Regions from separate parts of the Atlantibacter sp. genome, predicted to be linked through region 1. Evidence: predicted binding sites of a transcription regulator. Region 1 holds the regulator's gene; each other region holds the start of a gene.
The links. The regulator Fur, encoded in region 1, represses iron uptake genes when iron is present. The targets are predictions, from matches to a motif close to ATAATAATGAGAACNACTATCAA.

Region 2: gpmA (2,3-diphosphoglycerate-dependent phosphoglycerate mutase) is a predicted target of Fur. The motif match lies at 2,514-2,536, and genes of this name have one in related genera.
Region 3: sufA (Fe-S cluster assembly scaffold SufA) is a predicted target of Fur. The motif match lies at 2,128-2,150, and genes of this name have one in related genera.

The regions. Positions count from the first base shown of each region.
Region 1 covers NZ_DAMBQK010000020.1:54,045-58,258, reverse strand. The annotation lists gene glnS (glutamine--tRNA ligase) at 1-1,500, shown strand, start outside; gene RT120_RS16530 (helix-turn-helix domain-containing protein) at 1,612-2,226, opposite strand; gene fur (ferric iron uptake transcriptional regulator) at 2,530-2,982, opposite strand; gene fldA (flavodoxin FldA) at 3,275-3,805, opposite strand; gene ybfE (LexA regulated protein) at 3,955-4,214, opposite strand, start outside.
Region 2 covers NZ_DAMBQK010000005.1:5,284-9,497, reverse strand. The annotation lists gene galT (galactose-1-phosphate uridylyltransferase) at 1-168, shown strand, start outside; gene galK (galactokinase) at 171-1,319, shown strand; gene galM (galactose-1-epimerase) at 1,313-2,353, shown strand; gene gpmA (2,3-diphosphoglycerate-dependent phosphoglycerate mutase) at 2,556-3,308, shown strand; gene aroG (3-deoxy-7-phosphoheptulonate synthase AroG) at 3,371-4,214, opposite strand, start outside.
Region 3 covers NZ_DAMBQK010000009.1:68,206-72,419, forward strand. The annotation lists gene sufC (Fe-S cluster assembly ATPase SufC) at 1-203, opposite strand, end outside; gene sufB (Fe-S cluster assembly protein SufB) at 220-1,704, opposite strand; gene sufA (Fe-S cluster assembly scaffold SufA) at 1,709-2,086, opposite strand; gene RT120_RS10510 (glycogen synthesis protein GlgS) at 2,632-2,811, shown strand; gene RT120_RS10515 (hypothetical protein) at 2,887-3,087, opposite strand; gene menI (1,4-dihydroxy-2-naphthoyl-CoA hydrolase) at 3,349-3,759, opposite strand; gene RT120_RS10525 (FAD-binding and (Fe-S)-binding domain-containing protein) at 3,756-4,214, opposite strand, start outside.

The sequences.
Region 1 (4,214 bases):
GATTATCAGGGCCAGTGCAATCTGCGTTTCGATGACACTAACCCGGTAAAAGAAGATATCGAATACGTTGATTCCATCAAAAACGACGTCCAGTGGTTAGGTTTCCAGTGGTCAGGAGACGTGCGTTATTCTTCTGACTACTTCGATGCGCTGCATCAATATGCCGTTGAGCTGATCAACAAAGGCCTGGCCTATGTTGACGAACTTTCGCCGGAGCAAATTCGCGAATACCGTGGCACCCTGACTCAACCGGGTAAAAACAGCCCATACCGCGATCGCAGTGTAGAAGAAAACCTCGCGCTGTTCGAAAAAATGCGTACCGGCGGTTTCGAAGAAGGCAAAGCCTGCCTGCGTGCGAAAATCGACATGGCGTCGCCGTTTATCGTGATGCGCGACCCGGTGATTTACCGCATTAAATTCGCCGATCATCACCAGACCGGCAGCAAGTGGTGCATCTATCCGATGTACGACTTTACCCATTGCATCTCCGATGCGCTGGAAGGCATTACCCATTCACTCTGTACCCTGGAATTCCAGGATAACCGCCGTCTGTATGACTGGGTGCTGGATAACATCACCATTCCGGTTCATCCACGTCAGTATGAATTCTCTCGTCTGAATCTTGAGTATGCGATTATGTCAAAACGCAAACTCAACCTGCTGGTGACGGAAAAGATCGTTGAAGGCTGGGACGACCCGCGTATGCCGACCATTTCAGGTCTGCGTCGTCGCGGTTATACCGCTGCCTCTATCCGTGAGTTCTGCAAACGCATCGGCGTGACTAAGCAAGACAACACGGTAGAAATGGCTGCGCTGGAAGCCTGCATCCGTGAAGATCTCAACGAGAACGCGCCGCGTGCCATGGCGGTTATCGACCCGGTGAAACTGGTGATCGAGAACTATCCGCAGGGCCAGAGCGAAAGGGTCACGATGCCAAACCACCCGAACAAACCGGAGATGGGGAGCCGTGAAGTGCCGTTCAGCGGCGAAGTGTGGATCGACCGCGCCGACTTCCGCGAAGAGGCTAACAAGCAATACAAGCGCCTGGTGCTGGGTAAAGAAGTCCGCCTGCGTAATGCCTATGTGATTAAAGCTGAGCGTGTAGAAAAAGACGCGGAAGGCAACATCACCACTATCTTCTGTAGCTACGACGCAGAAACCCTGAGCAAAGACCCGGCGGACGGCCGCAAAGTGAAAGGCGTGATCCACTGGGTGAGTGCCAGCCATGCGTTACCGATTGAAATCCGCCTGTACGATCGTCTGTTTAGCGTGGCAAATCCCGGCGCGGCAGAAGATTTCCTGTCGACTATCAATCCAGAGTCGCTGGTGATCAAGCAGGGTTTTGGCGAGCCGAGCCTCCAGGATGCGGAAATGGGCAACGCGCTGCAATTCGAGCGTGAAGGTTATTTCTGCCTCGACAGCAAATATTCCAAACCTGGACATCTGGTGTTCAACCGTACGGTAGGGTTACGCGATACCTGGGCGAAAATCGGGGAATAAGATTTCATTGCTAAAACGCCGCGTAATGCGGCGTTTTTTTGCGCGAAGCTTCTTAAATGAAAAGAGAAAGGCCCGGAGAACGTCTTAGGTTGCGATGAATGGCCTCTCGCATCAACTGAGTTTTTCAGGCAGTTGATTGATCGTCAGCAATTTGCCTCTTTTAACATCAATATGATTTTTAGCGCGCATCGCGGACAAAACTTTCATGACGATGCTGCGGGATAAATTGGTTCGTTTGACGATGAAATCCGCAACATTGATTTTTGACCGCATAAACTCATCTAATTGATTAAGATGGAGGAGATTCCCCTTTATCATTTGATAACTATTTCGCCCCATCATCATCTCATCCCGATAAAGTAAGCTTTCTATATACCACGATAAAATTGCCGGTATTAAGTGCAGCGAATGATTATCGTCAAGCCGCTGCATGAAAATGTCCAGAGGCACTAATTGGAAATGGCATTGCGTATCAGCATAAATGCGCAGATAGGCCAGATTTCGGGCATTACCGGTTAGCCCATACAGCGCTGGTGCAGTTTGTTTTTCGAATAATAATCTATCGCTGCTGCGAATGATAGAAAACTGCCCACCATGAATCAGCGTAACGGTATGGGGTCTTACGGGTATTAAGGTATATCTTTCAACACGCGTAAGTTTGTTATAGTCAGTGAATAAATCCGTTAAGCGATATAATTCAGAGAGGGGTTTCTGCGGTAATGTCATTGCGATTAACCAGATTTATTTTATCGGATGCGATGTTACTCACTATTTTAAGTGATGGCATTTTTAAACCGCAACGCAACAAACAGGCCCGACGGGTAATAAGACGTCACAATATATCATAACCTACTGATTCGTATGGTTATTGATATATTCTTAAAACATCATTCATATTATTTAATTCATTACAGGATTTACTTAAAGGTTTCATTATTAAGCAAGCCATGCCTGTTATTTTTTAAATCATCAGAAATAAAAAAGCCGACATTAGTCGGCTTTTACTGGAATTCATGATTCTAGAAAAAATTACTTTTCTGCAATCTCATGCGCATTTTCGTCTTCGCGGCAATCGCCTTCTGCGCAATGGCCATACAGGTACAGGCTGTGGTTAGTTAAGCGAATACCGTGACGGGAGGCAATTTCACGCTGGCGCGCTTCGATTGAATCATCGCTAAACTCGATCACTTTACCGCAGTCCAGGCAAATGAGGTGATCGTGATGATGCTGCTGAGTCAACTCGAAAACGGATTTGCCGCCTTCAAAATTATGGCGTGTGACGATTCCGGCATCATCAAACTGGTTAAGAACGCGGTAAACGGTCGCTAACCCAATCTCTTCACCCATATCGATCAGGCGTTTGTATAAGTCTTCCGCACTGACATGGTGGTTGTCCGGCCCCTGCAACACTTCGAGGATTTTTAACCTCGGAAGCGTGACTTTCAGGCCAGCCTTTTTCAATGCGGTATTGTTGTCAGTCATGCGGAATTTGTCCTGTTACGTAACGATTCGCTCCTCAGGGAGCAAGAGATCGATGCAAGGCATTATGCGTTTCATTATAGAACTGCCATGGCTAAATGAAAACTGCAACTGCCTTGCTTAAAAATACCCAAAATCGTGGCGCTGCCTGCATTTGTTGCAAAATCACCCGATGCGTAAGGCGTGTATTGTACAGGTCTGGAGGCAAAAGTTAAAAATTTGTAGCAATTATTTTTATCGCTTTTGCCTATCAATTAAGATAAAAAGACGCTAATTGACTTAGCGCCTTTAATAATCAGGCGTTGATGATGTCCTGCAGGTGCAGCTCTTCAGAAACCTGTTTCACCCATTTTTCAACGCGTTCTGCGGTGAGTTCCGGTTGGCGATCTTCGTCGATGGCAAGACCGAGGAAGTGATCGTCATCCGCCAGGCCTTTGGAAGCTTCAAAGTGATAGCCTTCAGTCGGCCAGTGGCCAACGATAGTTGCGCCACGCGGTTCAATAATGTCACGCATGGTGCCCAGGGCATCGCAGAAGTATTCGGCATAGTCTTCCTGGTCGCCACAACCAAACAGGGCAACCAGTTTATTGTTGAAATCAATCTCTTCGAGGGTCGGGAAGAAGTCATCCCAGTCGCACTGCGCTTCGCCGTAATACCATGTAGGGATGCCCAGCAGCAAAATATCAAAACTTTCGAGGTCTTCTTTGCTGCTTTTAGCAATATCACGCACTTCAGCAACATCTTTACCAAGCTGTTTTTGAATCATTTTTGCGATATTTTCAGTGTTGCCGGTATCGCTGCCGAAGAAAATGCCTACGATTGCCATGAGTAAAATAACCTCTTGAAACTTAATGAGATGGTTGAGGCAAAAAGCCTACAGATAGGGCAATCATAGCAGAACAGACAAGCTGGCGGAAATCTCTATCACGGCCATGTGCACAGTCTGCTACATCGCGCCGTGTTTTTAGATAACTCTCAGTCCTTAAGGGCGGCGAGCTGTGACAGCAGAATATCTTCGATCAATTCGCTGCGGCTGATATTGCGGGCCTCTGCCAGCATGTTGAGCGCGTCAACCGCTTCAACGTTCAGTTTGAGCTCAACGCGCTTGAGCCCGCGCACTTTGTCGCGCTTTAACTGGTTGCGCTTGTTAATGCGCAACTGTTCATCGCGTGACAGCGGGTTAGTTTTGGGTCTGCCCGGGCGGCGTTCGTCCGAGAACAGATCTAATGTCGTAC
Region 2 (4,214 bases), on a different contig from region 1:
CAGTTGCATGCCCATTTCTACCCGCCGCTGCTGCGTTCCGCCACGGTGCGTAAATTTATGGTGGGCTATGAAATGCTGGCCGAAACCCAGCGTGATTTAACCGCTGAGCAAGCTGCCGAGCGCCTGCGTGCGGTAAGCGACATTCACTTTCGCGAGTCCGGAGTTTAATAATGAGTCTGAAAGATAAAACCCAATCTCTGTTTGCTGATGCGTTCGGCTACCCTGCAACCCATACCCTTCAGGCACCGGGGCGCGTCAACCTGATCGGCGAGCACACCGACTATAACGACGGTTTTGTGCTGCCTTGCGCCATTGATTATCAAACCGTGATTAGCTGCGCGGCGCGGGATGACCGCACGGTGCGGGTGATTGCCGCCGATTATGACAACCAAATCGACGAATTTTCTCTGGATGCGCCGATCCTCAGCCATGATTCTCAACAGTGGTCGAACTATGTGCGCGGCGTGGTGAAGCACCTGCAACAGCGTGACCGCAGTTTTGGCGGGGCGGACCTGGTGGTCAGCGGCAATGTGCCGCAGGGCGCGGGTTTAAGTTCATCGGCTTCGCTGGAAGTGGCGGTGGGCACCGTGTTCCAGCAGCTTTATCACCTGCCGCTGGATGGCGCGCAAATCGCCCTTAACGGCCAGGAAGCGGAAAACCAGTTTGTTGGCTGTAACTGCGGCATCATGGATCAGCTGATTTCCGCGCTGGGTAAAAAAGATCATGCCCTGCTGATCGACTGCCGTTCTCTGGGCACCAAAGCGGTGCCGATGCCGGAAGGCGTGGCGGTGGTGATCATCAACAGTAATTTCAAACGTACTCTGGTGGGCAGCGAATACAATACCCGCCGCGAGCAGTGCGAAACCGGCGCGCGCTTCTTCACCCAAAAAGCGCTGCGCGATGTGAAGATTGAGCAATTTAACGCGGTGGCGAATGAGCTGGACCCGGTTGTTGCGAAACGTGTGCGTCACGTACTGACCGAAAACGCCCGTACTGTTGAAGCCGCAGACGCACTGGCGCGCGGCGACCTGAAACGAATGGGCGTGCTGATGGCGGAATCCCACGCCTCGATGCGTGACGATTTCGAAATCACCGTGCCGCAGATCGACACCCTGGTAGATATCGTTAAAGCGGAGATCGGCGACGAAGGCGGCGTGCGTATGACCGGCGGCGGCTTCGGCGGCTGCATCGTGGCCCTGATGCCGGAAGCGTTAGTGCCTGCGGTTAAAGAGGCGGTAGCCAATCAATACGAAGCGAAAACAGGCATCAAAGAAACCTTTTATGTGTGCAAAGCCTCAGAAGGAGCCGGACAGTGTTAAGAGAAACCACGGCGCTCGCCCCTGACGGGCTGCCTTATCGGCTTACCACCCTGCGTAACAGCGCGGGAATGGTGGTGACATTAATGGACTGGGGCGCGACGCTGCTGTCCGCGCGGGTGCCGATGAGCGACGGTACGGTGCGTGAGACCCTGCTGGGCTGCCCTTCCCCGGAAGAGTGGCAAAACCAGACCGCGTTTTTAGGTGCCAGCATTGGCCGCTACGCCAACCGTATAGCCAAATCGACCTTTACCCTGGAGGGTGAAACCGTCACGCTGACCCCAAGCCAGGGCGAGAACCAGCTGCATGGCGGGCCGGAAGGTTTTGATAAACGCCGCTGGCTGATCGAGCGCAAGAATGAATCGGAAGTGGTGTATACCCTTACCTCCCCGGATGGTGATCAGGGTTTCCCTGGCGAAGCGCGCGCCTGGGCGCACTACACCCTGACGCAGGAAAACCAACTGGTGATTGAATACCGCGCCACGGTGGATAAGCCCTGCCCGGTAAACCTGACTAATCACGCCTATTTCAACCTGGATGGCGCGCAGGGCGATGTGCGCAATCATCGCCTGCAACTGTTTGCCGACGCGTATCTGCCGGTAGACAGCATGGGCATTCCGACACGCGATCTCACCAAAGTCGCGCTGACCAGTTTTGATTTCCGCCAGCCGAAAGTTATCGCCCAGGCGTTTATGAGCGATGCCGATCAGCAGCAGGTCAAAGGCTACGATCACGCGTTTTTATTGCAGGCCAAAGGCGACCTGTCCCACCCAGCGGCGCATCTCTGGTCAAGTGATGAAAAGCTGCAAATGACGGTGTATACCACCGCCCCGGCTTTGCAGTTTTATTCCGGGAATTTCCTCGACGGCACGCCGGCGCGCGAGCAAGGGAATTATTCCGCCTGGCAAGGCCTGGCGCTGGAAAGTGAATTCCTGCCGGATAGCCCAAACCACCCGGAATGGCCGCAGCCGGACTGCGTTCTGCGCCCCGGCGAAGAGTACCGCAGCGTCACGATTTATCAGTTCAGGGCGCAATAACCGCTGAGCCCTCCAAACCCGGAGGGCTTTTTTTCGCCATATCGCTGATATTCTGTTCTTTGCGAGACAAAATCATAACCCTGACGTCACATCCGCCTTACACTCCGCCGCTATTTTCGCTATGTTAGAGAATTAGCGTTGCCGCTGTCGCAAACACGGCAATATAATGATTATCGTTATCATTTAACCCAGGAGTAAATCTATGGCTGTAACTAAGCTGGTACTGGTTCGTCACGGTGAAAGTCAGTGGAACAACGAAAACCGCTTCACCGGTTGGTACGACGTTGACCTGTCTGAAAAAGGCGTTGGCGAAGCGAAAGCGGCGGGCAAACTGCTGAAAGAAGAAGGCTTCAGCTTTGATTTTGCTTATACCTCCGTGCTGAAACGTGCCATCCATACTCTGTGGAATGTACTGGATGAGCTGGATCAGGCGTGGTTGCCGGTTGAGAAATCCTGGAAACTGAACGAGCGTCATTACGGTGCGCTGCAAGGCCTGAACAAAGCAGAAACCGCAGAAAAATACGGCGACGAGCAGGTGAAACAGTGGCGTCGCGGCTTTGCGGTAACCCCGCCGGAACTGACCCGTGACGACGAACGTTATCCAGGCCACGATCCGCGTTACGCGAAACTGACCGAGAAAGAGCTGCCGCTGACCGAAAGCCTGGCGCTGACCATCGACCGCGTCATTCCCTACTGGAACGAAACCATTTTGCCACGCCTGAAAAGCGGTGAGCGCGTGATTATCGCGGCACACGGCAACTCCCTGCGTGCGCTGGTGAAATACCTCGACAACATGGGCGAAGACGAAATTCTTGAATTGAACATCCCGACCGGCGTGCCGTTGGTGTATGAGTTCGATGAAAACTTCAAACCGATTAAACACTACTACCTGGGTAACGCTGACGAGATCGCTGCGAAAGCCGCTGCCGTTGCTAACCAGGGTAAAGCGAAGTAATCCGCTACTGAATACAAAAAAGGCGTGGTAGCAACCACGCCTTTTTTATTTCCGCGCTTCGCTTATCCGCGACGCGCTTTCACCGCTGCGGCCAGTTGGTTCAGCAGGGTTTCGGTGTCATCCCAGCCGATGCAGGCGTCGGTCACGCTCTTGCCATAAACCAGCGGCTCGCCGCTTTCCAGGCTCTGATTACCTTCTACCAGATGGCTTTCAATCATCACGCCCATAATCGCTTTTTCACCGTTAGCAATCTGATTGCAGACGTCTGTACCCACTTCCATCTGCTTGTGGAACTGCTTGCTGGAGTTGGCATGGCTGAAATCGATCATCACCTGCGGCGTTATGCCCGCTTTAGTCAGGCCGGTTTTTACCTCAGCCACATGCGCCGCGCTGTAGTTCGGCTCTTTGCCGCCGCGCAGAATGATGTGGCAGTCGCCGTTACCGCTAGTGTTCACAATTGCCGAGTGGCCCCATTTGGTCACAGACAGGAAACAGTGCGGCGCGCTGGCGGCATTGATGGCGTCGATCGCCACTTTGATGGTGCCGTCAGTGCCGTTTTTGAACCCCACCGGGCAGGAAAGACCCGACGCCAGCTCGCGGTGTACCTGAGATTCGGTGGTGCGCGCGCCAATGGCGCCCCAGCTCATCAGATCGGCAACGTATTGCGGGGTGATCATGTCGAGGAATTCGCCGGCAGCCGGTAAGCCTGAGTCGTTGATGTCCAGCAGCAGTTTACGGGCGATACGCAGGCCGTCATTGATCTGGAAAGAGTTATCCATATGCGGATCGTTAATCAGCCCTTTCCAGCCCACCGTGGTACGCGGTTTTTCAAAATAAACGCGCATGACCACTTCCAGCTCACCTTTAAGGCTTTCGCGTAGGTTCAGCAGACGAGCGGCGTATTCT
Region 3 (4,214 bases), on a different contig from region 1:
AGCAGGTCCTTGCCCTTAAAATGCACCTCGCCGCCGGTCACTTCATAATCTTCGCGCCCGGCCAGGGTCGCCGACAGAGTACTTTTACCGGAACCGTTCGGCCCCATGATGGCGTGCACCTCTCCCGGACGCACCTCGAGCGATAAACCACGCAGGATCTGCTTATCTTCAACGCTGACTTCGAGATCTTTAATACTTAACATTTCGTATCCTTATGGCTTAACCGACGCTGTGCTCAAGGCTGATGGCTAATAATTTTTGGGCTTCCACCGCGAACTCCAGCGGCAGTTCGGAGAATACATCCTTACAGAAGCCGTTGACGATCATCGAAATGGCGTCGTCTTCGCTGATGCCGCGTTGCAGGCAGTAGAACAACTGGTCTTCGCCGATGCGCGAGGTGGTGGCTTCATGCTCCAACTGTGCCGAGTTATTGCGGCACTCCACGTACGGGAAAGTATGCGCCCCGCAGTCCGGGCCGATCAGCATCGAGTCGCACTGGGTGAAGTTACGCGCGTTGGTGGCGGTTGGCATGATTTTTACCAGCCCGCGATAGCTGTTCTGGCTGTGCCCCGCTGAAATCCCTTTCGAGATAATTGTCGATTTGGTGTTTTTACCGATGTGGATCATCTTGGTGCCGGTATCGGCCTGCTGATGCCCGCTGGTCAGCGCCACCGAGAAGAATTCGCCGATGGAGTTATCACCGCGCAGAATGCAGCTCGGGTACTTCCAGGTAATGGCAGAGCCGGTCTCGGACTGGGTCCAGGACATCTTGCTGTTCTCGCCCTCACACAGCGCGCGCTTGGTGACGAAGTTCAAAATCCCGCCGGTGTTGTTATCGCCAGGGAACCAGTTCTGCACCGTGGAATATTTCACTTCAGCGTCTTTATGGATAATCACTTCCACCACCGCCGCATGCAGCTGGTAGCTGTCGCGTACCGGGGCGGAGCAGCCTTCGATATAACTGACGTAGCTGCCTTCATCGGCAATCAGAATGGTGCGTTCGAACTGGCCGGTTTTTTCCGCGTTGATGCGGAAATAGGTCGACAGCTCCATCGGGCAGCGCACCCCTTTCGGGATGTAGATAAAAGTCCCATCAGACGCCACCGCCGCGTTGAGCGCCGCGAAGAAATTATCGTTAGACGGCACTACGGTGCCCAGGTACTGGCGAACCAGCTCGGGGAACTCATGAATTGCCTCACCGAAGGAACAAAAGATAATTCCCTGGTCGGCCAGCTTTTCACGATAGGTCGTGGCAACCGACACCGAGTCAAAAATGGCGTCTACCGCCACCTCTTTGCCTTCACGCACCGGCACGCCGAGCTGCTCGAAGGCTTTTTCCACTTCATCGGTTAAATAGCTGTTGCTGCCGGTCTGCTGCACCGCACCCGGCTGGGATTCACAGCTATCATCACAGTTGCCGCACGATGGCGCAGAGTAATAGCTGTAATCCTGATAGTTCAGCTTATCGTAATGGGCTTTGAGCCAGTGCGGCTCTTCCATCTCCAGCCACGCGTGATACGCGTTGAGACGGAATTCCAGCATCCAGTCGGGTTCATTACGGCGCGCAGAAATCGCCCGTACCACCTCTTCGTTGATGCCTTTCGCCAGCTCATCGGTCTGTAACCGGGTGAAGAAACCCTCTTTATAGTTGAGGTGCCCGGTCCAGGTTTTGACATCGTCAGTTGCTTCAATATTACGAGACATAGAGTTATTCCGCCTGGACCCCAAAGCTTTCGCCACAGCCACATTCGTTCTGGGCTTTCGGGTTATTGAATTTGAACAGTTGGTTTAATCCTTCACGTACATAATCGACTTCCGTGCCATCGATAAACGGCATTGCCGACAGCGGCACGTACAGCCGCGCCCCGTCCTGCTCAAACAGCAGATCGTCCTGGCGTGGCTCTTTCACGGTATCCAGCACATAGCCAAAGCCCGCGCAGCCGGTTTGTTTGATGCCGAGGCGTATGCCTGACATGCCTTCCTGCGCCGACGTCAGCTTGCGAACGTGTTCCGCCGCCGCAGGCGTCAGCGTCAGCCCCTGCCAGGCGAAATCTTTCGGATCGAAGTTATCAGTTTGCACATCCATCATTCACCTCATTGATTCAAAGCCCACAGGCCGATAGCCCTATGTTAGTGATAACAATTCTCAATACAACATTCTGGCAACATGGGTATTGGTGGAATGCTGCTTTTTTGGGCGTCTTTATTAAGGATAGACCCTCACAGAAGAGTTGCAGATGGCGAAGCGTGCGGTTTAGTTAATTGAAATCAAAGGTATTTTGCTAGTCAGAATGGGCATGTCGTGGCAGAAGAAAAAGATGTATAGATAATACCTATTTATGTGATTAGGTAAGAGGTTAGCAGGCGCAGAGAGACAGCTTTCCGGTGGTGCGTCACTCAGGCAAAAGTATGAGACCTGTATAATTATGTACATTTTCACTCATAAAAGAATAATTATTACCGCTACGCTTCACTCTGAGGAATAAAATTTATAGGCGACTGATTTTATTAATGAAAATATTTTTCACATTTTCCTGGAATATCGCTAATACTTATCTCCGGCCAACGTAAAACCTTTTAAACATTGTCGTAGAGGTGCAATAGATGCAGTTTGTGAGTGAAAGTAGCGTAATGTCTGAACAAAACTTTGATTTTCTTGCATTTAGTTTCGCCGGGATGCAATTACGCGGCAGGGATGTGAATCTGGATAATATTACTGGCCTGATGGAGCACGAAAGCAAAATCTGGTTTCAGAAACGGTATGATTTTTACCTTAATCAGTTCAGAAATGGGTTCGCAACTCACAACTAATTAAGCCTCAACCGGGTAGCGTTCGCTACCCGGCCTGCCTGGCGTTACTGCTCGCCGCTAACAGCGTTTCTCACCTTACAATGGCCTGACGGGCCTGTCTGGATCGTCTATATCCGGGACATCGGGATCGATGTCATCTTCCGGAAGCCGATCGGGATCTTCAATATCAGGAATATCCGGGTCTAAAGGATCGTAATCATCAGGCGGCAAACGTTCAGGGTCATCTGTAATCGGTCTGTCAGATGGAATCGGATCATAATCAGGTCGCTCAGACATATTACCTCCGGCTAATCGACAAGGCGTTACTGTTCGCTATTTCCTGTTTTCCCTGGTTCGTCTTCCTTCCAGATCAAACCATTTATCGGGATCTTTCGGTGGTTCTTTAATCATGCTTAAAACGAGGCATTTCATGGCCGGCTCCGCAGGATAAGCAGTACGTGCTGCGACTGAAGTATAGGCACGGCGCGGCATTCCGGCGAGCGGAGCGGGATCGGATTTGTCTCTATTCGGGCCAGTTTATTGACCCGAACAGGGGTATTACACCACCGACGTGGTTAGACGGGAGGTACAGCAGAGTTTGTTCTGTTCATCGAAAATATCGATTTGCCACACCTGATGGCGGCGGCCAACGTGTACCGCGCGGCAAACGCCGCGCACGATGCCTGCCCGGGCGGAACGCAGATGGTTGGCGTTGACTTCCAGCCCCACCACCCGCTGTTCGCCTTCGGTGCACAGATACCCTGCCACCGAACCGAGGGTTTCCGCCAGTACCACTGACGCACCGCCATGCAGCAGCCCAAACGGCTGGCGGGTGCGGCTGTCCACCGGCATGGTGGCTTCCAGCGAATCGTCGCCGATATGGCTGAAGGTAATATCCAACAGCCCCACCATATTGTCGTGCCCCATCGTGTTCAGGGCCTCCAGCGTCGCGCTGCGTTTCCAGATCATCCCAGTATCTCCAGCATTGCCTGTAAGGGGTGACGCACGCCGTTGCCTTCGATGCGCTTCACCTGGCTGCGGCACGAGTAGCCGGTCGCCAGGCAGCGATTGCGCGGCAGACGCTGCATCGCCTGATGCCACGACAGCTCGTAAATCCCCAGCGAGTTGGCGTGGTTGTTAATTTCGTGGCCGTAGGTGCCCGCCATGCCGCAACAACCGACGCTGACGTTTTCCAGCTTCGCGCCGAGATGGGCGAACAGCGCTGCCCACTGCCCGGTCGCGCCGGGCAGTGTGGTGACTTCGGTACAGTGGCCAAACAGATACCAGGATTCCCCGACCACCGGCTCCGCCACGTTATTTTCAAACACCCGCAGCAGCCATTCATGCACCAGCAGCACGTTGAAATCGCCGCGTTCTTCGCCGATTGCCTGGCGGTATTCGTCGCGATAGCACAGCACCAGCGC